DNA from 2 places in the Azospirillum sp. UENF 211521 genome. Region 2 is predicted to be linked to the other one. Evidence: riboswitches for the same ligand, from Rfam matches in the RefSeq annotation. Region 2 holds a riboswitch; the other holds the start of a gene.
The links. Region 2 has a riboswitch for S-adenosylmethionine ahead of metZ (O-succinylhomoserine sulfhydrylase). Riboswitches for the same ligand answer to the same signal wherever they lie in the genome.
Positions count from the first base shown of each region.

Region 1 (14,444 bases), 510 kb from region 2:
CGGCGTTGGCCGCCTGGTCGTTGGTCTGGCGGGCGGTGACCGCCATGCTCTGGGCGGTAGTGTCCAGCTCGGTCGCGGCGGCGGCGACGTTGCGCAGCGCGTCGGCGACCTGCTCCTCGAAGGAGGCGATCAACCGCTCGACCGCCTCGGTCCGCCGCAGCTTGGCGGCCTGCTCGGCGGCCTGTTCGGCGGCCAGCCGCTCGGCCTCGATCAGCCCGTCCTTGAAGACCTGGACGGCGGTAGCCATGGCGCCGATCTCGTCGCCGCGGCTGGCGAAGGGGATCGCCGTCGTCTTGTCGCCGCCGGCCAGCCGGCGCATCGCCTCGGTCATCGCGCCGATCGGGGAGGAGACGCCGCGGATCATCATCAGCGCGCCGCCCAGGCAGACGGCGACGCCGATGAGCAGCGCGACGATGAGCATCGTGCTGGATTGGGCGTAGACGGCGTCGGCGTCGTCGCTCGCCTTGGCGGCCCCGCGGTTGTTGTGGTCGATCATGGAGTCGAGCGTCCGCCCGACCTCCTGGAAGCTCTTGTCGGCCGCGTCGCGGAACAGGGCGTTGGCGGCGGCGTTCTCGCTGCGGCGCGACAGGGCGACGATCTGGCGGTGCAGGGTGAGATACTGCCCCCACTGCTGTTCGAATTGGGCGAACAGCCCGCGCCCCTCGGCGGTGCGCAGCGTCGCCTCGTAGGTCCGGCGGGCGTTGACGATGCTGGCTTCCATATCGTCCATCCGCTTCTCCACCGCGGCCATCTCCGTCTCGGTGGCGCTGAGGATGTGGGCGCCCTGCAGGATGCGGAAGTTCGACACGGCGTCGTTCACGGTGTTGACCTGAACGACCCGCGGCATCCAGAAGCTGGCGATTTCCGTCGATCTGTCGTTGACCACCGACAAACGGTTGATTCCCAAGGCGCCGATACCAGCGAGAAGCAGGGATAGAAACGCAAAAACAGCGAACGTTTTTGTTCTGACGCTGATGTCATTCATGACGTTTTTCACTTTTCTGTTGTTTTGGTGGTCGGTTTCCTCGCGTGCTCACCAAAGAACGATTTTTATTTTTCTTGTCTTCGTCGAGAATTACGATTCTTGCAATGAACCGGTTGCGGCAAAATTGTTCATTGTGTGACAGTGAGGCGATGCCTCACACGCTCCGCGCGGCCGGCCGCATGGGCGCGCGGATGGGCAATGCAAAAGCCCATATGTTCTGCGATAAGTTGAAGAATTGGTCGGCGGCCATGGGGCGACCATGCGGAGGGATTCGCGGGACGCTTCCGAAGATGTCGGTCCGGAAGGAATTGGCGTCCCACAGTCATCATGGCCGCCGTGCTCCCGCGGGCGGTGAAGGAGACTTCGCTACTCTACCGATGCAGAACCTGAACGCCTTTCGGGCATACACGGTTTCTAGTGTCGCGTGCAGGCGCTGACCGGCGGCCCCGCGGAGCCCGGACCAAAGGTGGAATGAATGGAGCGCACACCGAGAATGGCCATGTCGTATCCATGCGTAAAAGTGCTGCGCACCGCGTATCCCAGTGTTTTCTACACGATAATACGTATCGTCGCAACATGAGAAAACGTGCAACCGACGATCGGCCTCGTCGCGAGCGGGGCGCCGTGGGAAGCAAATTCACCTTGGAAATGGAGGCTTCCTCTCCAGGCCTGGGAGAAACCGGCGTGGTGCAGCTTGGGGATCGGCTCAAAACCGTGCGCGAATTTCTTGGTGAGACACAAAAAACAATGTCTCGCCGATTCCGTCTCGGGGAGAACACATGGCAGTCCTATGAGTTGAACGGCAAGCTGCCGAAGGGGGAGACCCTGTCGGAACTGGCCGCCCTCGGCATCGACATGAACTGGCTGCTGACAGGACGGGGCAACATGCGGACGGCGGCCGGCCGGCCGGAGTCCGGCGATGGTGACCCTCCGTCACCGCCGCGGGAGGCCGCCGCCTCCCGGCCGGTGCTCGATCTCGCGCTGCTGAGCGAGGCGACCGCCCTTGTCGAGCAGGGACTGGCCGACCGGGGGCGCCGGCTGTCACCCCGCGCCAAGGGCCATCTGGTGGCGGCCCTGTACGGCCTGACGGTGGAGAGTGGGGGCGGTTCCCGTCCGGCCGGTGTCAGCCCGGCCGCGGCGGCTCATCTGCTCTGGCTCGCCCTGCAGATGGAGGATGGGGCGCAACAGGCGCTGAGCGGCGATGGGGCGGTCAGGCCGCCGTGATGGCGGCCGGCCGGTCCGCGCCGATGCGCGAGAGGTCGAAGGGCGTCGTCTGGTAGATCTGGTTGATCCAGTTGGCGAACAGCAGATGGGCGTGGCTCCGCCACCGGTTCTCGGGTGGGCGGCTCGGGTCGTCGTCGGGGAAATAGCCCTGGGGAACCGGCGTGGCCGCGTCCTTGGCGACGTCCCGGACATACTCGTTGCGCAGGGTATCCGTGTCGTACTCGATGTGGTTGAACATGTGCAGCGAGCGGTGGGCGGCATCCTCCAGCAGGCAGGGGCCGGTCTCCGGGGAATCCAGGAGCACGCGCAGGCCGCTTTCGGGGGGGATGTCCTCCTCGCGCACCTCGGTCCAGCGCGAGACCGGGATGGGCACGCCGTCGGACAGGCCGCACAGGTAGGGCGAGGCGGGGGCACGGTTGCGGTGCCGGTACACGCCGGATGCCTTGCGCGACAGAAGATGCTTCGGCACGCCGTGGAAATGATGGACGGCGGCCTGCGCCGCCCAGCAGATGTTCAGGCAGGCATGGACGTGGCTCTGCGTCCAGTCGAAGACCGAACACAGCTCGTCCCAGTAGGAGACCTCCTCGAAGGGCATCGTCTCGACCGGGGCGCCGGTGATGATGAAGCCGTCGAACGTCTCACGGCGCGCGTCCTCCCACGACCGGTAGAAGGCGCTCATGTGGTCCGCCGCGGTGTTGCGCGGCACATGGTTGGTGATCCGGATCAGCGACAGTTCGACCTGGAGCGGGGTGTTGCCCAGCAGGCGGGCGATCTGCGTCTCGGTCCGGATCTTGTCGGGCATCAGGTTGAGCAGGCCGAAGCGCAGGGGCCGGATGTCCTGCCGGATGGCGTCGGCCTCCTGCATGACCATGACGCCCTCGGACTGGAGGGCGGTGAAGGCGGGAAGATCGTTGGGGATCCTGATGGGCATGACTCGTCCGGCTCCGCTGTCGGTGCATCGGTCGGAACAGACGTCATGGCGAACCCCGTTTGATTGCCGGTCCGGCCACATCCCCCTTCGGGACGCCACCTTGCTCGGGTAAGCAGGTTGGCGTTGAGCGTCCGCTCAACTCTTGATGCGCGGTGCACATTATACGGGCAGCGGCGGCTTGGCAACAGCGGCGGGTCCGTGGTGACGGGGCCGCGGTTCCGTCAGGCGGGAGGGGCCGGGTAGAACCACGTGTTGAGCAGGAGCAGGAACGCCCAGAAGCCGATCTCCAGCGTCTCGGTGATCGGCTGGATGCGCCGTATGGCGCCGTAGACATGGACCGCCAGCATCAGCCCGAACACGGCGAACAGGACGTCGAAGGCGTAGGCGGTCGCTTCCACCGTCGTCGCGCCGCGCAGCATCAGGAACTCGACGATCAGGATGAACGCCCCGAGGCAGCGGCCGAAATAGACGGCGAGGTCGGTGTCCTGCGGGATGCGCCACAGCATCAGTCGTGCCCAGGCGAGCGGCGCGATGAAAATCGGCAGGGCAAAGAAAAGCGTCGTGCTTGTCATCAGGACAAGCAAATAGGTCTGCGCGTGCTGCGCGTAGAGGCCCAGCATGGCGACTCCTCCATTTTGTACTTTTGATGAGACAGTGACCGGTGACGGCCATGGAGTGCCGGGACAGCCGCCGGTTGTCAAACCGATTGCCGCGCGCTTCTTCGAAAGTATGAGGGGACGCGGGATGCCGTAGCCCATGCCGCGGCGGGGCTGCCGGTGGACGGTCCCGCGACCGCCCACCGGTCCTGTCTTGCGGCCCTCAGGCAGCCTTGATGGCGACGAGGAAGTTTTCCACCTCGCTCTTCAGGCGCATCGCCCCCTGGTTCAGGTCGCCGGAGGCCGACATCACCTGGCTCGCGGCGCTGCCGGTCTCGGTCGCGGCCTGCGACACGCGGCCGATGTTGCTGGTCACCTCCTGGGTGCTCTGCGCCGCCTGCTGGACGTTGCGGCTGATCTCCTGGGTCGCCGCACCCTGCTCCTCGATGGCGGCGGCGATGGAGGAGGAGATGTCGTTGATCGAGGAGATGGTCGCCCCGATCCCGCGGATGGCGCCGACCGCCCCGCCGGTGGCCGCCTGGATGGCGCCGATCTGCTGGGCGATCTCCTCCGTCGCCTTGGAGGTCTGGTTGGCGAGGCTCTTGACCTCGCTCGCCACGACGGCGAAGCCCTTGCCGGCCTCGCCGGCGCGGGCGGCCTCGATGGTGGCGTTCAGCGCCAGCAGGTTGGTCTGGGCGGCGATGTTCTGGATCAGGTCCACCACGTCGCCGATGCGCTGGGCCGCTTCCGACAACCCCTGCACGGTGGCGTTGGTGCGGTCGGCCTCGTCCACGGCCTTGCCGGCGATGTTGGCCGACTGGGACACCTGCTGGGAGATTTCGGTGATTGAGGCGGCCATCTCCTCCGACGCGGCGGCGACGGTCTGCACGTTGGCGGAGGTCAGTTCGGCCGCCGACGCCGCGCTGCCGGCCTCGGCCCGCGTGTGCTCGGCGATGTCGGTCATGCTGCGGGCGGTGGTGTCGAGCTGTGACGCCGCGGCGCCCACGGTCTGCAGGACGCTGTGCACCGCGCCGTCGAAGTTGCGGATCAGCGAATCGATCCGCTCAGTGCGGCGGCGCTTGTTCTCCTCCTCCGCGGCCTGGGCGGCGGTCAGACGCTCCGCCTCGATCAGCCCGTCCTTGAAGACCTGCACCGCGCGGGCCATGGCTCCGATCTCGTCCTGGCGGTCCCCGCCCTCCACGGCGACGCCGAGGTCGCGCTTGGCCAAGCGGTCCATGATGGCGGTCAGGGCGACGATGGGCCGGGCGACCGACTTGGTCATGGCGATGCCGGCGAACAGGCAGAGGACCGCGACGAAGGCGATGGCACCGAGGATCCAGCTCTGCGCCCCGACGTAGGTGGCCCGCCCCGAGTCCGCCGCCTTCGTCGCGTTCTCGACGTTGGATGCGGTCAGCTCGTTGACGAGCGCGCTGCTCTCCTCATAGGCCTTGCGCGACTGCTCCCGGTAGATGCCGGTGGCCTTCTCGTTCTCGTTGGCGCGGGACGGGGGAAGAAGCGTGTCCCGGCTGATCGTCATGTAGCGGTCCCACGAGGCTTCCCAGCGCTTGAAGGTCTGGGTTTCCCAGCCGGTGGTCAGCAGAGGCGCGTACTTCCGCTTGGCCTCCGCCAGCCGATTCTGGACGGCCGCCATCTCCTTTTCGACCTCGGCCATCTCCGCGGGGTAGAGGGCCAGGATGTGGGAGGCCTCCAGGATGCGGTAGTCGCTCATCGCGCCGTCGATCTCGCCGATGGCGGTGACGCTGGGCAGCCAGTTGGAGCGGATGTCCTCGGCGGCCCGGTTGACGGTGCTCAGCCGGTCGACGGCGAACAGTCCCAAGGCGATCGACATCAGCAGGACCGCAACGGTGGCGGCGACCACCTTGGTCCGGATGGTCATGGAACTCAGCATGGACATGGCGCGTATCTCTTTCCCCCGAAACGATGCGGCGGCGATTGATTGTTTTGAGTCTGAACGAAAGGAAGCGGCAGACCAGCCGCCCGTGCGGTGGGCGTTGGATTTGCCGTGATCAAATGATTGAACAACAGATATTAAGAAAGACGCAAGAATGACGCAGGGAGGGCTGCCCCCCGCTTTTCAAATGGTTTCTTTCTTTTAAGAAAGATGAATGTCTGAAGAGGCGAATGCGACCGGACGACCGCAAGCCAAGGTTCAGAGGGGCGGCGCGTAGGTGGCCAGCAGGAAGGACAGGGTGACCACGCTGGCGATGGTGGACATCAGGATCGCTGTGGAGGTGCGCTCCACATAGATGCGGTACTGGCTGGCCACCACGAAGGTCAGGGCGCCGGTGGGCAGGCCGGCGAGGATGATGGCCGACCCGGCCCAGAAGGGGTCCAGCGGGAACAGGGTCTGGATGAGGAACCAGGCCAGCGCCGGCTGCACCACCAGCTTGCACGCGCTGATCCAGCCGGCCTCCATCAGGTTGGCCTTCAGGCTCTGGGTCGCCAGGAACAGGCCGATGGCGAACAGGGCGCAGGGACCGGCGGAGGCGCCCATCAGGTCGCAGTAGATGGCGATCGGGCGTGGCACCGGCACGCCGGACAGGAAGACCGACCAGGCGAGCCCCAGGGCTGTGGAGATGATCAGCGGGTTCTTGACCAGCGCCCGGCCGACGTCGCGCAGCGCCTTGCCGAGGCCGCCGCCCTGGCTGTTGGCGAATTCCAGCCAGATCACGGCGATGCCGACCATGATCGCGCTCATGATGACGGTGGCGAGGATCGCCGGGGCCAGACGGTCCGGGCCGAAGGCCGCCAGGAACAGCGGGATGCCCATGTAGCCGGTGTTGGAGAAGCAGGCGTTCAGCCCCTGCATGCACTGGATCTGCGTGCGCTCGCGGTGGATCAGCCAGCCGAGCAGGGCGCCCAGCGCGTAGACCGCCAGCATCGAGCCGAGGAAGGCGCCGATGAAGGGGCCGTTGAAGATCTCCGGCAGCGAGCGCTTCGCGGTGCCGAGGAACAGCACCGGCGGCAGGGCCATCCAGTAGACGAACTTGTTCAGCGCCTCCGACGAGGCGGGACCGAGAAGCTTCGCCTTACCGGAAAGGACGCCCGCCAGGATGATGGCGAAGACCGGGAGCGCCACATTGAAGACCACCGACATGGGGGCCGACCTTAAGGGGCAACCCGTCCCCTGTCGAGGGACCCACCCGTCCGCCCCGGGCATAGCTCCCTTGACGGCGCTCCCTCCCTTGACGGCGCGCGGGGGGCGGGCAAGATTGGGCGGGGCCCTTTTTCCGCAGGAGTTTCGATGATCAACCATCACAGCGCGCTCATCTACGTCATGGTGCTGGTGTCGGCGTGCGACGGCGACATGACGGACGCGGAGCTTGAGGCCATCGGCGAGAACGTCCGCTATCTGCCGATCTTCAAGGATTTCGACATCGACCGGCTGACCGACGTGACCCGCGAATGCTCCGGCCTGCTGGCCGACGCTGACGGGCTGGAGACGACGCTCCAGATCGTCAAGGAGGCGATTCCGTCCAAGCTGTCCGAGACCGCCTACGCGCTCGCCTGCGACATCGCCGCGGCGGACCCCGCGGCCTCGCAGGAGGAACTGCGGATGCTGGAGCTGATCCGGCACAAGCTGGGCGTGGACCGGCTGTGCGCCGCCGCCATCGAACGCGGCGCGCGGGCGCGCCACACCCGCCTGTGACGGCCGGTGACATGACCGGACAGACAGGTCTGGCGGGGCGGACGGTCGGCGTCATCGGGCTGGGCCTGATGGGCCGGCCGATGGCCCGCAATCTGGCGAAGGCCGGTGCTGCCCTGGTGATCAGCAGCCGCAGTCCCGGCCCGGTCGAGGAACTGGCGGCCGAGGGCATGAGCCCGGCCGCCAACCCCGCCGAGGTCGCGGCCCGCGCCGATTCCATCGTTCTGATGCTGTCGGACACGGTGGCGGTGGAGGCGGTGGCCACCGCGCTGATCGACGCGCTGCGGCCCGGCCATCTCGTCATCGACATGGGCACCACGGCGGTCGGGGCGACCCGCAAGCTGGCCGAGGCCGTCCGCGCCAAGGGTGCCGACTGGGTCGACGCCCCGGTGTCGGGCGGCACGGTGGCGGCGGAGGCCGGCACCCTGACCATCATGGCCGGCGGCACGGAGGAAGCCTTCGCCCGCGCCCTGCCGCTGTTCCAGGCGATGGGCCAGCGCATCACCCATGTCGGCGACAGCGGGGCTGGGCAGGTCGCCAAGATGGCCAATCAGGTGATCGTCGCGCTGAGCATCGGCGCGGTGGCCGAGGCGCTGGCGCTGGCCAAGGCGGCGGGGGTGGAGCCGGGCAAGGTCCGCGACGCCATCCGCGGCGGCTTCGCCGAGTCGCGCATCCTGGAGCTGCACGGCCAGCGCATGGTCTCCGGCGACTTCACGCCGGGCGGCCGCGTGGTCACCCAGATCAAGGATCTGAAGCAGGCGGAGGAGTTGGCGGAGCAGTCCGGCATGCAGCTTCCCGCGCTGGGCCTCAGCCTGGAGCTGTTCGAACTGCTGGCCGAGCAGGGCGACGGTGGGCTGGACCACTCCGCCTTGTACCGGCTGTTCGTCAAGTAAGCCCTTCAGGCGCCGGTCGGGTCGCCTTGGCCGGCGCCATCGAGGGCCAGATGCAGCAAGGGGAACGGGCGGCCGCTGTCGTCCAGCGCGGAGCGCCCGACATCCCGGAAGCCGAGGCGCCGATAGAAGGCCCGGGCGGCGTTGTTCTGCTCGTTCACGTCGACCGTCAGCTCCGGCCCGCCCTCCAGGGCGCGGGCGACCAGGGCGCGGCCGATCCCCCGGCCGTGCCACGCCGGATCGACGAACAGCGTGTCGATCTTGGACCCGGTCATGCCCAGGAAGCCGACCGGCCGGTCGTCGCCGTCCACCGCGACCAGCAGCGCCGCCGCCGGAAGATACTGGTCGCGCAAGAGGCCGGCGTAGAAGCCGATGTCCTCCTCGTTCAGGAAGTCGTGCGTGCTGCGCACCGCGGCGAGCCAGACCTCAAAGAGGACCGGGGCGTCGTCCGGGCGGGAGGGACGAAGCGGGATCACGCGTCCAGATACTCCTTCACCAGCAGCTCGGCGATCTGCACGGCGTTGAGCGCGGCGCCCTTGCGCAGGTTGTCGGTGGCGGCCCAGAAGGACAGGCCGTTGTCCACCGTGTAGTCCTCGCGGATGCGGCTGACGAAGACCGGGTCGTCGCCGGCGACCTCGACCGGGGTGATGTAGCCGTCGTTCTCCTGCTGGTCGATCACCTGCATGCCCGGCGCCTTGCGCAGGATGCGGCGGGCCTCCTCGGCGGTCACCGGCTCCACGCATTCGACGGTGATCGCGGCGGAGTGACCGATGAAGACGGGGACGCGGACGCAGGTCGCGCTCACCTTGATCTTGGGGTCGAGGATCTTTTTCGTCTCGACGTTCAGCGCCCATTCGTCCCGCGTCGTGCCGTCCTCCATGAAGGGGCCGACGTGGGGAATGACGTTGAAGGCGATCTGCTTGGAGAAGACGGACTTCTGCACCGGATCGTTCACGTAGATGGCGCGGGTCTGGCCGAACAGCTCGTCCATACCCTCCTTGCCGGCGTCCGAAGCCGCCTGGTAGGTGGAGACGACGACGCGGCTCACCGTGACCTGCCCGTGCAGGGGCTTCAGCGCCATGGCCAGCAGGATGGCGGCGCCGCCGGGGCTGGCGACGATGTTCTTCTTCGCGTAGCCGGCGAGCGCGTCGCCGTTGACCTCGGGAATCACCAGCGGGACGTCGGGGTCCATGCGGAACTGCGGGCTGGCGTCGATCACCACGGCGCCCGCGGCGGCGGCGCGAGGCGCATGGGCCGCCGAAACCTTGGCGTCCGCGGCGAACAGCGCGATGTCCACGCCCTTGAAGTCGAAGCGGCCGACGTCCTCGACCTTCAGCACCGCGTCCTCGCCGAAGGACACCTCCTTGCCGACCGCGCTGTCGGCGGCCAGGGCGATCACCGCGTCGGCCGGGAACCGGCGGTCGGCGAGGGTGGTCAGCATTTCCCGTCCGACGTTGCCGGTGGCGCCGACGACCGCGACTGTGTAGCCCATGGCGGTTAATCCCTGTGATCTGCGGTGCGAAGAGGGCTTGAGGTATGCGGTTCCCATTGGAATTGCAACAGCGCCCGCGTTGTGACACCGTGTCCGCCCTATCACGAACGACCGCGACCGGCACACCGGGGCATGGCCACTCCGCTCGAAGACATCATCGCCAAGGCGATCAAGGACGCGGACAAGTCCTTCTTCAACGAGGACTACACCAAGCAGGCCCGTTCGGTGATGAACGCGCTGAAGAAGGCCGGCTACGAGGTCGCGCCGGTCCGCCCGCCCGAGGGGCTGGTGGAGTGGGCCAAGGAGAACATCCCCTTCGGCCGGCTGCGTCCGGCGGAGCTGATTACCCAGATGTATTCGATGATGGTGGAGAATGTTCGCCGCTTCGACAAGTAATAGGCTGAACGGCAAAACCGCGTTTTGGCCCTGGTAATACCAGCTGCAGCAAAGCCCGTTAGTTTTCAGGCACTTCCCGCGGTGCGCCATTTTGGCCACGGCCAAGTCCCTGCCGTTGACTCGTGTGCGGTAGAGGCGTAATTCAATCGCCAAACACAGCAGGGCTTAAAACTTTCGGTCTCGCATCACCCGCCGTCGCGGCAACAGCCCTCCTTGCCGCGACCGGTCGCCGAACTGAGGACGACGCAATGGCAAACGGCAGCGGTCGGCCGCTCTCTCCGCATCTGCAAGTCTACAAACTCCCCAGGACCGCGCTCCTGTCCATCACGCACCGCATCACGGGCGTGGGGCTGGCCGTCGGGACCCTTCTGCTGACCTGGTGGCTGGTCGCCGCCGCCACCAGCCCCGCCGCGTACGAACGCGCGCAGCACTTCATCGGCTCGTTCTTCGGGCTGCTGCTGATGTTCGGCTGGTCGCTGGCGCTCTACTATCACCTGTGCAACGGCATCCGGCACCTGGTGTGGGACGCCGGCAAGGCGTTCGAGCTGAGCGAGGCCGACCGCGGCAACCAGATCGTCATCGGTGCGGCGGCCGTGCTGACCGTGCTGACCTGGGTCATCGGCCTGGCCGTGTGGTGAGGAGAGAAGACATGGCGTCCAACAGCAAGACCCTCCGCTCGCCGCTGCAGATCGCGCGCGGCCTGGGCTCCGCCAAGCACGGCACCGAGCATTGGTGGCACCAGCGCGTCACCGCCATCGCCCTGGTTCCGCTGACCATCTGGTTCGTCTTCGGGGTGATCCGCCATCTGGGCGCCGACCACGCGGCCTTCGTCGCGTGGCTGCAGTCGCCCTTCTCGGCGCTGATGATGGTGCTGACCGCCGTGGTCACCTTCCACCACGCCCAGGCCGGGCTGCAGGTGGTGATCGAGGACTACGTGCACAACGAGATGGCGAAGATCCTGAGCATCCTGGCCGTGAAAGCCCTGTGCTTCGTGCTGGGTGCCGCCTGCGTCATCGCCGTCCTCAAGATTTCGTTCGGAGCCTGACGAGCCATGGCCGCCTACGATATTATCGATCATTCCTATGACGTCGTCGTCGTCGGTGCCGGCGGTGCGGGCCTGCGCGCCACCTTCGGCATGGCCGAGAAGGGCCTGAAGACGGCGTGCATCACCAAGGTCTTCCCGACCCGCTCGCACACCGTGGCCGCCCAGGGCGGCATCTCGGCGGCGCTCGGCAACATGAGCGAGGACGACTGGCGCTTCCACATGTACGACACTGTCAAGGGGTCGGACTGGCTGGGCGACCAGGACGCCATCGAGTACATGTGCCGCGAGGCCATCCCGGCGATCATCGAGCTGGAGCACTACGGCGTGCCCTTCTCGCGCACGCCGGAAGGCAAGATCTACCAGCGCGCCTTCGGCGGCATGACCGCCCATTACGGCAAGCAGCAGGCTTATCGTACCTGCGCCGCCGCCGACCGCACCGGCCACGCCATCCTGCACACCCTCTACCAGCAGTCGCTGAAGCACGAGGCGGAATTCTTCGTCGAATATTTCGCGCTCGACCTCATCATGGAGGACGGCGTCTGCAAGGGCGTGGTGGCCTGGAACCTCGACGACGGCACCATCCACCGCTTCCGCGCCCAGCTCGTCGTTCTGGCGACGGGCGGCTACGGCCGCGCCTACTTCTCCGCCACCTCGGCCCACACCTGCACGGGCGACGGCGGCGGCATGGTGCTGCGCGCCGGCCTGCCGCTGCAGGACATGGAGTTCGTGCAGTTCCACCCGACCGGCATCTACGGCTCCGGCTGCCTCATCACCGAGGGCGTGCGCGGCGAGGGCGGCTACCTCACCAACTCCAACGGCGAGCGCTTCATGGAGCGCTACGCGCCGTCGGCCAAGGACCTCGCCTCGCGCGACGTGGTGTCCCGCTCGATGACCATCGAGATCCGCGAGGGCCGCGGCGTCGGTGAGCACAAGGACCACATCCACCTGCACCTGGAGCATCTCCCGCCGGAGATCATCCATCAGCGCCTGCCCGGCATCGCCGAGACGGCCAAGATCTTCGCAGGCGTGGACGTCACCAAGGAACCGATCCCGGTTCTACCGACGGTGCACTACAACATGGGCGGCATCCCCACCAACTTCCGTTGCGAGGTGGTCAACCCGACCGCCGAGGACCCGGATCGCGTGGTGCCCGGCCTGATGGCCATCGGCGAGGCGGCCTGCGTGTCGGTGCACGGCGCGAACCGCCTGGGCTCCAACTCGCTGCTCGACCTCGTGGTGTTCGGCCGTTCGGCGGCCATCCGCGCCGCCGAGATCGTCGAGAAGGGCAAGTCGGTGTCGTCGTCCGCCGCCGCGACCGACGTCGCCCTGGAGCGCTTCGACCGCATCCGCAACGCCAAGGGCTCCATCAAGTCGTCGGAGCTTCGCCTGGAGATGCAGCGGACCATGCAGAACAACTGCGCGGTCTTCCGCACCGGCGAGGTGCTGGAGGAGGGCGTCAAGCTCATCGACCAGACCTTCGCCAAGAAGAGCGACATGGCGATCAGCGACCGTTCGTTGGTCTGGAACTCCGACCTCGTCGAAGCCATCGAGCTGGACAACCTGCTGTACCAGGCGGTCGCCACGCTCCACTCGGCGAAGAACCGGCCGGAGAGCCGCGGCGCCCACGCCCGCGAGGATTATCCGGACCGCGACGACGAGAACTGGATGAAGCACACCGTCATCGAGGTGTCGGACAAGGGCGAGACGAAGATCGGGTACCGCCCGGTCCATCTCTACACCCTGACCGACGAGGTGCAGGTGTTCCCGCCCAAGGCCCGCGTCTACTAAGGCGGCAAGAGCAAGGCAAGGATACGAACCATGGTCGAATTCAACCTGCCCGCCAATTCCAAGGTCGGCGTCGGCAAGACCATCAACGCCGCCAGCGGCGCCAAGCGGGCGAAGACCTTCAAGATCTACCGCTGGTCGCCGGATGACGGGCAGAACCCGCGGGTCGACACCTACGTCGTCGACCTCGACAAGTTCGGCCCGATGATCCTGGACGCGATCATCTACATCAAGAACAACATCGACTCGACCCTGACCTTCCGGCGGAGCTGCCGCGAGGGCATCTGCGGGTCCTGCGCGATGAACATCGACGGCACCAACACGCTGGCCTGCCTGAAGGCCATCGAGGAGGTGAAGGGCGACGTCAAGATCTACCCGCTGCCGCACATGCCGGTGGTCAAGGATCTCGTCCCCGACCTGAAGCACATCTACGCCCAGCTCGCCTCGATCAAGCCGTGGCTGCAGTCGCAGTCGCCGGCCCCGAGCCGCGAGCGCCTGCAGTCGCCGGAGGACCGCGCCAAGCTGGACGGCCTCTACGAGTGCATCCTGTGCTTCTGCTGCTCGACCTCCTGCCCCAGCTACTGGTGGAACGGCGACCGCTACCTCGGCCCGTCGATCCTGCTCCAGGCCTACCGCTGGATCGTGGACAGCCGCGACGAGATGACGGGCGAGCGCCTCGACAACCTCGAGGACCCGTTCCGCCTCTACCGCTGCCACACCATCATGAACTGCACCAAGGCGTGCCCGAAGGGCCTCAACCCGGCCAAGGCCATCGCCGAGATCAAGAAGCTGATGGTTCAGCGCCGCTGATCCGTCCGTTTCGGTTCACCGATGAAGAACGGGGCGCCTCCGCAAGGGGGCGCCCCGTTTTCTTTGGCCGTTCGGCGGCGTCGCGGCTCAGGCGAAGTCCGGGTCGGTGGGCCGGGACGGCGGCAGGTCGTCGTTGGGCAGGGGGGAGGGCATGTCCTCCTGCGGGCCGGGGGTCGGCAGGTCCGGGTTGTCGGTCAGGGGGCCCGGGGTGGGAACGTCCTGGCCCGGCGGCGGGAAGGGCGGGGCCGCGCGCAGCGGCTGCGGAAAGGCGCTCGAATAGGTCCAGCCCATGGGTCGGTCGCTCCCGGTGTGGTGAGGGTGTCCTGCATCAACCGTCCGGCTGGCCCGTCTGCGCAGGTTGACCGGCGGCGATGAGGGGGTATGCTTTTCGAGGGAGCGAACCATCCGGATAGAACCAACCCGAAGCCGAAAAGGGAGAAGATCATGGGCAGCACGGCCGGTCAGGCGTTGAGCTACATCCAGGGCGAATGGATCGCGGGCAACCCCGCCATCGTCGGCCCGATGACTCACGCGCTCTGGCTGTCTTCGGTCGTTTTCGACGGCGCCCGCGCCTTCCAGGGCGTGGCCCCCGACCTCGACCGCCACTGCGCCCGCGTCGTGCG
Region 1 is NZ_JBSNCF010000001.1:611,661-626,104, forward strand. Features, by position in the region: gene ACWPN5_RS02845 (methyl-accepting chemotaxis protein) at 1-985, opposite strand, end outside; gene ACWPN5_RS02850 (hypothetical protein) at 1,733-2,209, shown strand; gene ACWPN5_RS02855 (homoserine O-succinyltransferase) at 2,196-3,140, opposite strand; SAM-I-IV-variant riboswitch at 3,190-3,294, opposite strand; gene ACWPN5_RS02860 (hypothetical protein) at 3,362-3,760, opposite strand; gene ACWPN5_RS02865 (methyl-accepting chemotaxis protein) at 3,960-5,651, opposite strand; gene ACWPN5_RS02870 (AEC family transporter) at 5,907-6,854, opposite strand; gene ACWPN5_RS02875 (tellurite resistance TerB family protein) at 7,002-7,406, shown strand; gene ACWPN5_RS02880 (NAD(P)-dependent oxidoreductase) at 7,418-8,296, shown strand; gene ACWPN5_RS02885 (acetyltransferase) at 8,302-8,769, opposite strand; gene ACWPN5_RS02890 (aspartate-semialdehyde dehydrogenase) at 8,766-9,785, opposite strand; gene ACWPN5_RS02895 (hypothetical protein) at 9,918-10,181, shown strand; gene sdhC (succinate dehydrogenase, cytochrome b556 subunit) at 10,430-10,819, shown strand; gene sdhD (succinate dehydrogenase, hydrophobic membrane anchor protein) at 10,831-11,226, shown strand; gene sdhA (succinate dehydrogenase flavoprotein subunit) at 11,233-13,014, shown strand; gene ACWPN5_RS02915 (succinate dehydrogenase iron-sulfur subunit) at 13,045-13,821, shown strand; gene ACWPN5_RS02920 (hypothetical protein) at 13,909-14,112, opposite strand; gene ACWPN5_RS02925 (branched-chain amino acid aminotransferase) at 14,266-14,444, shown strand, end outside.
Region 1: another riboswitch for S-adenosylmethionine. It lies ahead of ACWPN5_RS02855 (homoserine O-succinyltransferase); the one in region 2 lies ahead of metZ (O-succinylhomoserine sulfhydrylase).

Region 2 (14,444 bases):
CCTTGGCCTCGAAGCGGGCGCGCACCTCGGCCCGCCCGTCGTTCAGCGCGGCGCGCAGCCGGGCGATCAGGGCGGGGCGCAGCTTGTCGCCGGTCCCATGCTCCGCCACCAGCGTCTCCAAATCCTCCGCCAGCTTGCGCCGGGACAGGATCGCGCGCTTGTTGGGGATGTTGGCGGTGCCGGCGTCCTTGGCGTCGGACGCGTCGGCGGAGGCGGCGCGGGTGGAGAGCATCGGCAAAACGTGAGCCTTCCCAGGGATGCGAGGGGGTGTGGCGAACCGTGCGGCGTCCCGACTATAACGGGAAAGAGGATAATTCGCACGCGGCACACCAAAAGAGGCTGCCGTCTGTTTCCTGCATGATCCCATTCGGAGCGCCGCGGTGACGGCCGTGCTGTGATGGCCGTCACTGACGCGCTCCATCCCAACGAGATAAGGAGTCCCCGGTGAGACACGCGCGAGGGAGGCCATTGATGATCCCGAACCCCGGAACGGCTCGGCGGGAGCTGGCGAACCTCGGGAATGCCCTGACCCTGGCGGAGCGCGGCCTGCCGCGCCACACCCCGGCCGAGCTGATGGCCTGGCTGGTGCACGCTCTGGCGCTGTGCCCCGGCTCCATCGGCGACGCGCTCCTGTTCGAGATCTGCGGCACCGCCACCGACGCCAAGGCCTCCGACGCCGTCAAGATCGCCCAGATCCGCAAGGGCTGGGCCGCGGTGGTGCGGGCGCAGTTCCGCCTGCGCGGGCTGACCGTGGTCGGCGGCGGAGGCGACTGGCGCGCCTGCGCCGCCTGACGGCCGGTCTCTCTCCGCCTACTCCTCGCGCACCGACAGGTGGATGTTGCCGCCGCCGTTGCCTTCGAGAATCTCGGCGGCCTCCACCTCGTCCTCCACCTCGGCGGTGCGCACCCACAGGATGACCCCGCCGGCCTCCAGCGCGCGGCTGAACTCGTCGGTGTCGGGGTGGCTGGTCAGCTCGTCCAGGTAATCCTTGATGGCGACGCCGCCCAAGCCGGCGGCGACGATGGCGGCCAGCGGCGCGGCGATCGGGCCGCCGACGATGGCGAGAAGCCCGGCGGTGGTCAGCGGGAAGGCGTATTTCAGCTCGCCCACCAGACCGGTCAGGGCTTCGTCCGTCGGGGCCTGCGGGCGCTGGTCGGCGGCCTCCAGCGAGGTGTGGCTGGCCAGGACCGACAGGTCGTCGCGGTCGAAGCCGGCGTCCAGCAGGGCGGCCACGGCCGTGTCGAAGGCCTCGCGGGTCTTGAACAGGGCGACGACCTCGCGCACCTCCCGGACGGTGTCCTGAACGTCCGTGGTCCGGCCATCAGTGTTGTCGGGCGCTTGCGTCACGGCGGTCTCCTTCAGCTTCGGCTGCTCGTTCTACGGGCATCGAACAGTCTAACGAAGCGGTCATCGCGGCACCAGCGCGGGCGTGCTAGGGTGCCGGCCCGACCTCGCCCGTCACAACGCAACCGGTTGAAGACCCGTGTCCGACGCGCCCGCCACCGTTTCGCCCATCACCATTCCCCCTGACGCCACCCCGATGATGGCGCAGTATCTGGAGATCAAGCAGGCCCATCCCGACTGCCTGCTGTTCTACCGGATGGGCGATTTCTACGAGATGTTCTTCGAGGACGCGGTGAACGCCGCCCGGACGCTGGACATCGCGCTGACCAAGCGCGGCCAGCATCTGGGCGAGGACATCCCGATGTGCGGCGTCCCGGTCCACAGCCATGAATCCTACCTGCAGCGCCTGATCCGCCAGGGCTTCCGCGTCGCCATCTGCGAGCAGATGGAGGACCCGGCGGAGGCCAAGAAGCGCGGTTCCAAATCGGTGGTGAAGCGCGGCGTCATCCGCATCGTCACCCCCGGCACGCTGACCGAGGACAGCCTGCTCGACTCCCGGTCCTCCAACTGGCTGGCCGCGGTGGCGGAAGCGGCGGGCGGCCTCGGGCTGGCCTGGCTGGAGCTGTCCACCGGCGAGCTGGTCGTGCAGCCGGTGGAGCGCGCCGCCCTCGGCGCCGCCCTCGGCCGCCTCGACCCGCAGGAGGTTCTGGTCTCCGAGAAGCTGTGCCAGAGCCCCGACCTCTACGAGCTGTGGGGCGAGTGGAAGTCGCGCCTGACCGTGCAGCCGACCCCGCGCTTCGACAGCGAGAACGGGCGGCAGCGGCTGCTCACCCTCTACGGCGTCGGCACGCTGGACGCCTACGGTCCGTTCTCGCGCGCCGAGGTGGCGGCGGCCGGCGCTCTGGTCGCCTATGTGGAGCTGACGCAGAAGGGCCGCGTGCCGCGCCTGTCGCCGCCGCGCCGGCTCGGCCCCGGCGCGGTCATGGAGATCGACGCGGCGACCCGCCGCAACCTGGAGCTGACCCGCACCCTGACCGGCGACCGGCGCGGCAGCCTGCTCGCCACCATCGACCGCACGGTGACCGGGGCGGGGGCGCGTCTGCTCGCCGCCCAGCTCTCGGCGCCGCTGACCAACCCCGCGGCCATCGCCAAGCGGCTGGACATGGTCGAGTTCGCGCTGAACGAGGAGCGGCTGCGCGGCGACCTGCGCGAGGCGCTGCGCCGCTGCCCGGACCTGGAGCGCGCCCTGTCCCGCCTGACGCTGGGGCGCGGCGGCCCGCGCGACCTCGCGGCCGTGCGCGACGGTCTGGTCCAGGCCTCGGCCATCCGCCTGCTGCTCAACGGCCACCCCGGCGGCCCGCTGCCCGACGGGTTGGGCGCCGTGGCCAAGGGGCTGGGCGAGCACAGCGAGCTGGTCCAGCAATTGACCCAGGCGCTGGCGCCGGAACTGCCGCTGCTCGCCCGCGACGGCGGCTTCATCGCGCGCGACTATTCCTACGCGCTGGACGAGCTGGTCACCCTGCGCGACGAGAGCCGGCGGCTGATCGCCGGGCTCCAGGTCAAGTACGCCGGCATCGCCGGGGTGCCGGCGCTGAAGATCAAGCACAACAACGTGCTCGGCTATCACATCGAGGTGACGGCGACCCACGCGGACAAGCTGATGTCCGAGACGGGGCGCGAGGTCTTCATGCACCGCCAGACCATGGCGAACGCCGTGCGCTTCGGCACGGTGGAGCTGTCGGACCTGGAGCGCCGCATCTCCGAGGCGGCCGACAAGGCCCTGGCCGTGGAGCTGGAGCTGTTCAACGACCTTGTGGAGGAGGTGACCAGCCGCGCCGAGGCCATCGCCCAGGCGGCCCACGCGCTGGCCGCGCTCGACGTCGCCGCCTCGCTGGCCGAATTGGCGGCGGAGCGGCGCTACCGCCGGCCGGTGGTGGACGGCAGCCTCGCCTTCTCGATCAAGGGCGGGCGGCACCCGGTGGTGGAGGCCGTGCTCGACGCCGGCAACGCCGGGCCGTTCGTCGCCAACGACTGCGACCTCGCCCCGGACAACCGGCTGTGGCTGCTGACCGGCCCGAACATGGCCGGCAAGTCAACCTTCCTGCGCCAGAACGCGCTGATCGCTATTCTGGCCCAGATGGGCGGCTTCGTGCCGGCGGAGAGCGCGCACATCGGGGTGGTGGACCGGCTCTACAGCCGCGTCGGTGCCGCCGACGATCTGGCGCGCGGCCGCTCCACCTTCATGGTGGAGATGGTGGAGACCGCGGCCATCCTGAACCAGTCCGGCGACCGCGCGCTGGTCATCCTGGACGAGATCGGGCGCGGCACCGCGACCTTCGACGGCCTGTCGATCGCTTGGGCCTGCGTGGAGCATCTGCACGACGTCAACCGCTGTCGCGCGCTGTTCGCCACCCACTACCACGAGCTGACCATGCTGGCCGGAAAGCTGCCGGGCCTGTCCTGCCACACCATGCGCATCAAGGAATGGCAGGGCGACGTGGTCTTCCTGCACGAGGTGACGGCGGGAGCGGCGGACCGCAGCTACGGCATCCATGTGGCGAAGCTGGCCGGCCTGCCCGGCGCCGTGGTGGGCCGTGCCGAGGAGGTGCTGACCATCCTGGAATCGGGCGACCAGAACGCCGCCATCCACCGTCTGGCCGAGGATCTGCCGCTGTTCAGCGCCGCCCTGAAGCGCCCGCCGCCGGCCCCCGCGGTGTCGGCGCCCGCCGCCCCGCCGGAACCGTCGCGGGTGGAGGAGGCGCTGAAATCCATCGACCCAGACAGCCTGACGCCGCGTCAGGCGCTCGACGAGTTGTACCGACTGAGGGGATTGCTCTCCTAAACGGAAACGATATCCCCTCTCCCGCCCCGGGAGAGGGAAGGGGCCCGCGCGAAGCGTGGGAAGGGTGAGGGTGCTGCCAAGGATTGTTGCGCAGATCCTCGTGCGACCCTCACCCACCCGCTTTGGCGGGCACCCTCTCCCGGGGCGGGAGAGGGATCAGACGTCAAATGCGCCGACGTTGATCCCGCCAGTCGGGGTCACGCCCGTTCCACGGCGTCCTCGTCCATCGGGGCGCCGCGGTCGCGGATGGGGGTGACGTGACGTTGGGCAGCAGAACGTTGCGCGTGGCGCAGCTTCTCCTCCACCGCCTCGGTCACGAACTGGTCGAGCGAGCGGCCCTCCCGCTCGGCGGCCTTCGACGCTTCGGATTCCAGCGACTTGTGCAGATGAACCATTCGGTGCCTCCCCAAACGCGGAACGGGATCTGTCCAGTGCTTCACATGGGAAGCCCGCGCCAGCCCTGCGAGCGGCCTATCCGGAAGCGCCGTCCCGATCGGAAGCGTCCGGCGGCACGACCGCGGACGGCAGGAGCGGCTTGGCGTGCAGCGCGCGGGCGGCGACGGCCATCGGGTCCTCACCCGGCGCGCAGGGATGGGTGGCGGCCAGCAGGGCCTCGGGCACGCTGGCGGCGATGTAATCGGCCACCGTTTCGTGCACCGGGACGATCATGGCGATGCGGGTCAGGTCCACCACCTTGCGCACCTGCCCGGAGGCGCAGAGCAGGGACAGCGCCTTGCCCGCCGACAGGGCCTCGCCGTTCATCACCAGCAGCAGGCCGATGCCGGTGCTGTCGATGAACTCCAGCCCGGTCAGGTCGAGAAGGTGGCGGCGCTCCGTCCCGTCCTTGACGTCGGTGATGGCCTGCCGCACCAAGCCGGCGTCCTGGCTCGTGAAGCGCCCGGTGAGCACCAGACGGACGAAGTGCCGCTCCTGCTCCTTGCGATACTGCACGGCCCCCACCCCTTTCCGACGTCCGGCGGCCATGATCCGGTGCCGGGCCTCGGATGGGCAAGCGGGTGGCGTTGTCGGGTCCTGCGCGATGTTGACGCAGGGCGGCCCCTTTTTGTCACGGCGTCCTTGTCCCTTGACGGCGCGGCGCCGCGGTCCTACAAGCGGGGGTACGTGGTGATTTGGTCGACCGGCTTGCGGGCCACGTAAAACAACCCGCTAAAAAGGTCCGAGCCGCGTCCGCGCCTCGACCCGATCGGTCGGGGCGTTTTTTGTTGTGCCGGTCTGCCCCGCCGGCGGACAGAGGAGACACAGCGGCCATGGCGCGCACCGATCATCGCAATCCGAACGTCGCGGGGCTTCGCCCGCGTTCCCGTCTGGTCCATGGCGGCGTCCGCCGCTCGTCCTTCGACGAGACCTGCGAGGCGCTCTATCAGACCTCCGGCTTCGTCTACGGCTCGGCGGAGGAGGCGGAGAGCGCCTTCGTCAACGACGGCTCCCGCCACGTCTATTCGCGCTTCCGCAACCCGACCACGGCGATGTTCGAGGACCGGCTGTGCGAGTATGAGGGGGCGGCCTGGGCCTACGCCACGACCAGCGGCATGGCCGCGGTGCACGGCGCCCTGTGGTCGAACCTGCGCACCGGCGACCGCATCGTGGCGCCGCGCTCGCTGTTCATCTCCTGCTACTGGGTGATCAAGGAACTGTCGGCCCGCTTCGGGGTCGAGGCGGTCTTTGTCGACGGCACCGACCTGTCCCAATGGGAAGAGGCGCTGGCAAAGCCGACCAAGGTCGTCTTCCTGGAGACGCCCAGCAACCCGGGGCTGGAGGTCGTCGACCTGCGCGCGGTCAGCGCCCTCGCCCACAAGGCCGGGGCCAAGGTGGTGGTCGACAACGCCTTCGCCACGCCGGTCCTGCAGCGCCCGTTCGAAATGGGGGCCGACGTCGTCATCTATTCGGCGACCAAGCACATCGACGGCCAAGGCCGCTGTCTGGGCGGCATCATCCTGACCAACGACAAGCAGTACGGGTCGGATGTGATCCATCCCTACCTGCGCCACACCGGCCCGACCATTTCGCCCTTCAACGCCTGGCTGCTGTTGAAGGGTCTGGAGACGCTCGAACTGCGCGTGTCGGCGCAGAGCGCGGCGGCCCTGACGGTGGCGGAGTTCCTGGAAGGCCACGCGAAGGTGGAGCGGGTGCTCTATCCGGGTCTGGCCAGTCACCCGCAGCACGACCTTTGCCGCAGCCAGATGACCGGCGGCGGCACCATGCTGTCGATCTTCCTGAAGGGCGGCAAGGAGGAAGCCTTCCGCGCCCTGAACGACCTGCGGATGGTGATGATCTCCAACAACCTGGGCGATTCCAAGAGCCTGATCACCCACCCCGACACCACCACCCATTCCAAGCTGACGGTCGAGGAGAAGGCGGCGGCGAACATCCGCCCGAACCTGCTCCGCCTGTCCGTCGGGCTGGAGGACGCCCAAGACATCGTTGAAGATCTCGACCGCGCGCTCGCTTCCCTGTAAAGACTGGACCCGGAACCAAATGCTGCAGTGCAGCGTTGGCGTCCGGGTCACGGTTTTTTCGGCCCGGCCGGGCCTTCCGGTCCGGTCGGGTCCTTTGGTGAGGTGGAGCGAATGGCGAGACGCAAGGCCGGCAACGGCGAACCGACGCAACGCTTTCTGACGGTGGCGGGCGATCTGACCCGGACCGGCGTCAAGACGGGCGAGATGGGGGTGGCGGCGGCCCAGACGATCGGCTACCGAACCGCGATGATGGCGGCGGCGATGAACAACCCCATCGACCTCGCCAACCCGGAGTTCGTCCGCATGGGCTCCGAGAAGGTGGAGGCGATGGTGGAGGCCACCCACGCCGTCGCCAAGGGCATCGGGGAGATGCAGCAGGCCTGGATGACCCTGATGCAGGGCCAGCTCCAGGCCGCCATGGTGATGGTGACCGGCCTCGGCCAGTGCCGCAACCCCGCCGACCTGATGGAACTGCAGCGCCGCACCGTCACCGAGACGGTCGAGGCCGGCATCCACGCCGCGCTCTACATGGTCGAGTCGGCCACGGCCCTGACCCAGGCCGGCATGACCCCCGCCTACCGCACCGTCCGCGCCAACGCCCGCCGTCTGGCGAAGCAGCACGGGTGATGTCGCGGTTCACCGCGACGGCACAAGGCACGATCTCCGTCGTGCTTCGCGCCGCCGCGGTTGAACGCTTTTTTCAGAGCTTTGCGATCACTGCCCCAGCATTTCGAAGCTGGACGGGGCGGGATCGATCACGCGGGGACCGCTCGGGGTGACCTCCAGAACGGCCAGACCGCGCTCCACGACGCCGTCCGCGCGCAGGCGGAAGACGCCGTCCATGCCTTCGAAACCGTTGGGGTTGTTCAGCGCCGCCCGGTCGAAGCGGCCCGCCGCGTCGGGCATCTTGGCCAGCACCGCGGCGATGGCCGTGGCGTCGTAGGACAGGGTGGCGATGCGCGGCGGCTTGCGCCCATAGGTCCTCTCAAAGCGTGCCTCGAAGTCGGCGCGGCTCTGCGGGGACGGGGCGGCGAACCAGGCGCCGGCCAAAGCGGGTTCCTGGCCCAGCCCGGGCTCGTCCCACAGGCCGGTGCCGAGCAGCTTCACCTGCTGGGTGTTCAGCCCGTTGGCCGACAGCGCCGACGCCAGGCCCTGGGCGCGCGGCCCGCCCTCGGCCAGCATGACCGCCTGCGGCTGCACGCCGGCCTGGGTCACCTGCCGCGCCGGCTGGGCGAGGTCGGTCACCGCCGGGTCGTAGCGCTCGACCTGCGCCACCTGCCCGCCGAACTGGCGCGAGGCGGCCTGCACGGCGTTGACCACGGCGTCGCCGTAGGCGGTGCGCGGGGCCAGCGCGACGTAGCGCGTCGCACCGCGCGAGCGGGCGAAGCCGATCACGCGGGTCACTTGGTCGGCGGGCACGAAGCCCAGCACATAGGTGCCGTTGCCGGCCTGGGTCCAGTCGTTGGTGAAGGCCAGCACGTCCACGCCCGCGGACTGGGCGACCGGCTTCACCGCCGCCACGTCGGCGGCGAACAGCGGGCCGAGGATCAGGCTCGCCCCCTCGGCGATGGCCTGCCGCGCCGCGTCGGCGGCGCCGGTGGGCGTGCCCTTGGTGTCGCGGGGCAGCAGCTCGAACCGGTCGCCGGCCAGATCGAACAGGGCCATCTGCGCCGACTCCAGCATGGCCTGCCCGATGGCGGCGCTGGACCCGGACAGCGGCAGCAGGATCGCCACCTTCAAGGTCTGCGGGGCGGCCGGAACGGCGGCGACGGGCGCTTGCGGCGCTTGAGTCGGCGGCGCCGGGGCCTTTACAGTCGAGCAGGCCGAAAGCGTGCCGGCAACCAACAGGGCGGCGGCAGCCCGCTGCCCCCAAGCGCGCGAGAAAGGTGTCGTCAAGCGTGCCACCAACGATCTCCACATCCGGTCCGGCGCCCGAGCCCGTTTCCGGGCCCGGCGTCTCTGGTGACGCTGAAGGTAGCGAGCCGAGGGCCGCAAGTAAACTCGGCGCCGGCCTTTATGTGGTCGCCACCCCCATCGGCAACGCCGCCGACATCACGCTGCGCGCGCTCGACACGCTGCGCTGCGCCGATGCCATCGCCTGCGAGGACACGCGGGTGACGGCGAAGCTGATGGGCATCCATGGCATCCACACGCCCTTCGTCTCCTATCATGAACACAACGCGGCAAAGATGCGTCCGGTCCTCATCGGCCGCATGAAAGCGGGTGAATCCATCGCGCTGGTCACCGACGCCGGCACGCCGCTGGTCTCCGACCCCGGCTACAAGCTGGTGCGCGAGTGCGTGGCGGAGGGGGTGGCGGTCACCACGCTGCCCGGCGCCTCCGCCCCGCTGGCGGCGCTGGTGCTGTCCGGCCTGCCGACCGACCGCTTCCTGTTCGCCGGCTTCCTGCCCAACAAGAGCAGCGCGCGGCGCGCCACCGCCGGGGAGCTGAAAAGCGTTCCGGCCACGCTGGTCTTCTTCGAGTCGCCGCAGCGCCTGCCCGAGTCGCTGGCCGACCTCGCCGACATCCTGGGCGCGCGGGAGGCCGCGGTGGCGCGGGAGCTGACCAAGCTCTACGAGGAGGTGCGGCGCGGCACCCTGCCGGAACTGGCCGCCCACTACGCCGAGGCCGGCCCGCCGAAGGGCGAGGTCGTGCTGGTGATCGGCCCGCCCGGCGAGGAGCCCACCCCGACCGAGGCCGATGTGGACGCCCTGCTGCGCGAGGCGCTGACCCGCCTGTCGGTCCGCGACGCCGCCGCCGACGTGGCCGCCCGCACCGGCCAGAACAAGCGGACCGTCTACGCCCGCGCGCTGGAGCTGGCGCGGGAGGAGAAAGCATGAGCGCGCCGGATGCCCTGCGCCGGCGGGCGGAGAATTACGGTCGCTACGCCGAACAGCTCTGCCGGCTGGCGCTGCGGCTGAAGGGTTACCGCATCCTGGAAAGCCGCCTGCGCACACCCATGGGAGAGATCGACATCGTGGCCCGGCGGGGCGACACTCTGGCGATCGTCGAGGTCAAGGCCCGCAGCGACTGGGACACCGCGAACGAGGCGGTCAACGCCCGCCAGCGGGGCCGCCTCGCCCGCGCCGCCCACGCCTATCTGGGGGCCAACCCGCAGTATGCCGGCTATGTCTTGCGCTTCGACGTCATGCTCGTTACCCCTTGGTCGTGGCCGCGCCACGTCCCGGACGCGTGGCGGGCCTGACGCGAAGGCTGAAGTAAGAGGAAGGACTCCGCCCGTGACCAGCCGCGCCGAGGCCCGTGACATCCTGCGCCGCGTGGGGCAGCAGCCGGACGAGCAGATCGATCTGGCCGAAGCCGCCCTGGCGCTGGGCGCGCTGGAGGTGCCGGGCGCTGCGCTGGCCGACTACCGCCGTCACCTCGCCGACATCGCCCACGATCTGGCGGAGCGCGTCTCGCCCACCCTCGACGGGCTGGAGGCCCGCATTTCCTGGCTGCACGAGGTCATTGTGGAGCGCCACGGCTACGCCGGCGACCAGGACACCTACGACGACCTGCAGAACGCCAACCTGCTCCGCGTCATCGACCGCCGCCGCGGCCTGCCGGTGGCGCTGGGCATCCTGTACCTGCACGCCGCCCGCTCGCAGGGCTGGACGATGCTGGGTCTGAACTTCCCCGGCCATTTCCTGGTGCGGCTGGAGGCCGACGGCGCCCGCGCCATCCTCGACCCCTTCAACGAGGGGCAGGTGCGCACCGCCGTGGACCTGCGCGACCTGCTGAAGGCCACCGCCGGCAGCGCCGCGGAGCTGGAGCCCGGCCATTACCAGACGGTGTCCAACCGCGAGATCCTGCTGCGGCTTCAGAACAACATCAAGCTGCGCCACCTGACCGCCCGCGACGTGCCGCGCGCGCTGGAGGTGCTGGAGGCGATGCGGCTGTTCGCCCCGGCCGAGGCGTCGCTGTGGCGGGAGACCGGCCTTCTGGAGGCCCACAACGGCAACCTCGCCGCCGCCATCGCCGCGCTGGAAACCTTCCTGGAGCTGACCGCCAGCGAACGGCACCGCCATCAGGTCGCAGCACTGATCCAGCAGCTCAAGAACCAACTGAACTGATCCCCCTTCAAAAAGCCCGTTCCGGAGACCCGCAGGATGAGCCTCGCCGTCGCCTTCCAGATGGACCCCATCGAGTCCATCAACATCGACACCGACTCGAGCTTCATGATGGCGCTTGAGGCGCAGAAGCGCGGTCACACGCTCTACCATTACCACCCGCGCGACCTCAGCCTGACCGGCAACGTCCTGACCGCCCGCGTTCGCGAAATGACCGTGGTCCGCAAGAAGGGCGCCCACTACACGCTGGGCGAGCCGCGGATCGTCGACCTGTCGACCATGGACGTGGTGCTGATGCGCCAGGACCCGCCCTTCGACATGGCCTACATCACCGCCACCCACATGCTGGAGCACATCCAGCCCAAGGTGCTGGTGCTGAACGACCCGGCGGAGGTGCGCAACGCGCCGGAGAAGCTGTTCGTCACCCATTTCCCCGACCTGATGCCGCCGACGCTGATCACCAGCGACAAGCAGGCGGTCCTGGACTTCCGGGCGCAGCACAAGGACATCATCGTCAAGCCGCTGTTCGGCAACGGCGGGGCCGGCGTCTTCCACCTGAAGCCGGACGACGAGAATCTCGGCTCGCTGCTGGAGCTGTTCACCCAGCTCTACCGCGAGCCTGTGATCGTGCAGAAGTACCTGCCGGAGATCCGCCAGGGCGACAAGCGCATCATCCTGATCGACGGCGAGCCCGCCGGCGCCGTCAGCCGCATGCCCCAGGAGGGCGAGGCCCGCGCCAACTTCCACGCCGGCGGCAGCGCTAAGAAGACGGAGCTGACCGCGCGCGAGCAGGAGATCTGCAAGGCCATCGGCCCGGTGCTGCGCGCGAAGGGTCTGGTCTTCGTCGGGATCGACGTGATCGGCGACTACATGACCGAGATCAACGTGACCTCGCCCACCGGCATTCAGGAGATCAACCGGCTCGACGGGTCGGCGCTGGAGGCCACCCTGTGGGACGCCATCGAGCGCCGCCATCACGAGAACAAGGGCGAGACCAAGGGGGCCTGAGGGTCGAAGCCCCCGCCCCCCGCCGGCCGGTCACTCGGTGAAATAGCCGGGCTGGCCGAGGTCGGCGACGAGGCCGGTCTCGCGCGGCTCCCATCCCAGCAGGGCGCGGGTGTGGGCGCTGGAGGTCGGGCAATCGACGCCGGCGAAGAAGGCGAACCACCCGAAATGGGCGGCCGCCTCGTCCGGCGTCTTCGACACCACGGGCAGGCCAAGCCGCGCGCCGATGGCCTCGGCGACGCGGCGCAGCGGCACCCCCTCCTCGGCGATGGCGTGGAACGGGCCGCCCTGCGCGCCGGCCTCCAGGGCCAGCCGGTACAGCCGCGCCGCGTCCCGGCGGTGCACCGCCGGCCAGCGGTTCCCGCCGTCGCCGATGAAGGCCGAGACGCCGGTCCGGCGGGCAATGTCGTGCAGGATGCGTGTGAAGCCATGGTCGCCCACGCCGTGGGTCGAGGGCGGCAGACGCACGACGCCGACCCGGACGCCGCGGGCGGCCAGTTCCCCAGCGGCGAGTTCGGTGCGGCGGGGCAGGGCGTCGGAGGGCGGCCGGTGCGGATCGCTCTCCACCGCCACCGGGCCGCGCGTGGCCACGACCGCGCCCGCCGTCACCAGCAGAGGACGGTCGCTGCCCTCCAGCGCCTCGCCCATCGCGAGGATCGCCTGATAATCCTCCCGGCAATTGTCGGCGAAGCGCGAAAAATCATGATTGAAGGCGGTGTGGATCACGCCGTCGGCCGCGGACACGCCGGCGCGCAGGCTCTCCAGGTTGTCGAGGGAGCCGCGGTGGACCTCCGCCCCGGCCGCGGCGAGGGACGTCGCCGCCGCGTCGGAGCGGGCGAGGCCGAGGACCCGGTGCCCGTTGGCGAGCAACTCCTGGACGATGGCCGAACCGACGAAGCCGGTGGCGCCGGTGACGAAGACACGCATGGGAAACCTCTTCCGATCAGGGTCGCAAGGCCACTGTCCGCCGGGGGCTTATCCTGGTAAAGTCGTGACGTTATCGGGGTATAATGACCAACAGGACGGGACGGCGCGCCATGGCGGAGAACGGATCGGGGGAAAGCAGCCCCGCTGAGAGCCGGCTGGGCGCCTATTTGAAGGACCGCCGGGCGAAGCTCGATCCCGCGGCCTTCGGCTTTTCGGCGGAGCGCCGGCGCACCCGTGGCCTGCGCCGCGAGGAGGTGGCCCAGCGCGCCAACATCAGCACCACCTGGTACACTTGGCTGGAGCAGGGGCGCGGCGGAGCGCCATCCGCCGACGTGCTGGAGCGCATCGCCCGCGCCCTGATGCTCACCGACGCCGAGCGCGAGCATCTTTTCCTCCTCGGCCTCAACCGCTTACCGACGCTGCGCCATCCGGTGGGTGAGGCGGTCACGCCGCGCCTGCAGCGGGTGCTCGACGCGCTGAACCCCAGCCCCGCCCTGATCAAGACGGCGACCTGGGACGTCGTCGCCTGGAACCGCGCCGCCGCCGCGGTGCTGACCGACTACGGTGCCCTTCCGGCGGCCCGGCGCAACATTTTGCGGCTGATCTTCTGCGACCCGCGCGTGCGGGCCGCCCAGTTCGATTGGGAGGGGGTGGCGCGCTTCGTCGTCGGCGCCTTCCGCTCCGACGCGGCGCGCGCCGGTGCCGACGACGCGGTGAAGGTTCTGGTCGAGGATCTGTCGCGCCAGAGTCCGGAATTCGCCGCCCTGTGGACCGCGAACGACGTGAGCCATTTCGGGGAGGGGATCAAGCGCCTGCGCCACCCCACGCTGGGCACGCTGGAGCTGGAATATTCGGCCTTCGCCGTGGACGGGCGGCCGGACCTGACGATGCTCGTCTACAACCCGGCGTCTCCGGAGGATGCCGAGCGGGTGCGGGCGCTGCTGGCCTGACCCGTCACGGGCCAGCGCTGATAGGGCGCCGCACGAGGTCCAGGTACCGGTACTCCAGCCCGTTCTCGCTCAACAACGGGCCGCGTTCCGTCTCCACCCACTCCGGCCCCAGCGGCGGCATGACGGTGTCGCCTTCCACATCCCGCTCGACGCGGGTCAGGTGGACGATGTCGGCGAGCGGCAGGGTTTCGCGGAACAGCGCGGCGCCGCCGATCACCGCGACCTCCGGGACGCCGCGGCCGCGGCACCAGTCCAGCGCCGCTTCGAGGCCGCCGAACCAGCGCGCCCCGTCCCGCTCGCCCGGCGGGACGCTGCGGCTGACCACCAGATTGTCGCGGCCGGGCAGGGGCTTGCGGGGGAGCGACTCCCAGGTGCGCCGGCCCATCAGGACCGGCTTGCCCATCGTCAGCTCCCGGAAGCGCTTGAGGTCGCCGGGCAGGGACCAGGGCAGGGTGCCGTCGCGGCCGATCACGCCGTTGCGCGCGGCGGCCACCACCAGACTGATGCGCATCCCAACCCCTTTTCCCGTTCCGTTCACCCCACCTTACGCCGCACGGAGCTGCTGGAGGAAGCCCCCGACCTCCCGGTGCAGCGTGTCGAGCTGGTGTCCGAGCTGGCGCGACATCTCCAACACGTCGCGGGCGGTGGCGCCGCTCCGGGTCGCCGCACCGGTGACGCCGCTGATGTTGGCCGACACCTCCTGCGTGCCGCCGGCCGCCTCCTGGACGTTGCGGCTGATCTCGCGGGTCGCCGCCCCCTGCTCCTCGACCGCCGAGGCGATGGAGGTGGCGATCTCGTTCACCCGCAGGATCACCTGGGTCACGCCCTG
Region 2 is NZ_JBSNCF010000001.1:98,487-112,930, reverse strand. Features, by position in the region: gene ACWPN5_RS00515 ([protein-PII] uridylyltransferase) at 1-232, opposite strand, end outside; gene ACWPN5_RS00510 (hypothetical protein) at 472-792, shown strand; gene ACWPN5_RS00505 (hypothetical protein) at 811-1,347, opposite strand; gene mutS (DNA mismatch repair protein MutS) at 1,541-4,186, shown strand; gene ACWPN5_RS00495 (hypothetical protein) at 4,384-4,581, opposite strand; gene ACWPN5_RS00490 (STAS domain-containing protein) at 4,658-5,137, opposite strand; SAM riboswitch at 5,299-5,378, shown strand; gene metZ (O-succinylhomoserine sulfhydrylase) at 5,455-6,663, shown strand; gene ACWPN5_RS00480 (phasin family protein) at 6,775-7,290, shown strand; gene ACWPN5_RS00475 (penicillin-binding protein activator) at 7,378-8,568, opposite strand; gene rsmI (16S rRNA (cytidine(1402)-2'-O)-methyltransferase) at 8,562-9,503, shown strand; gene ACWPN5_RS00465 (YraN family protein) at 9,500-9,868, shown strand; gene ACWPN5_RS00460 (SirB1 family protein) at 9,903-10,736, shown strand; gene gshB (glutathione synthase) at 10,773-11,741, shown strand; gene ACWPN5_RS00450 (SDR family oxidoreductase) at 11,772-12,665, opposite strand; gene ACWPN5_RS00445 (helix-turn-helix transcriptional regulator) at 12,776-13,615, shown strand; gene ACWPN5_RS00440 (dihydrofolate reductase) at 13,620-14,126, opposite strand; gene ACWPN5_RS00435 (methyl-accepting chemotaxis protein) at 14,160-14,444, opposite strand, start outside.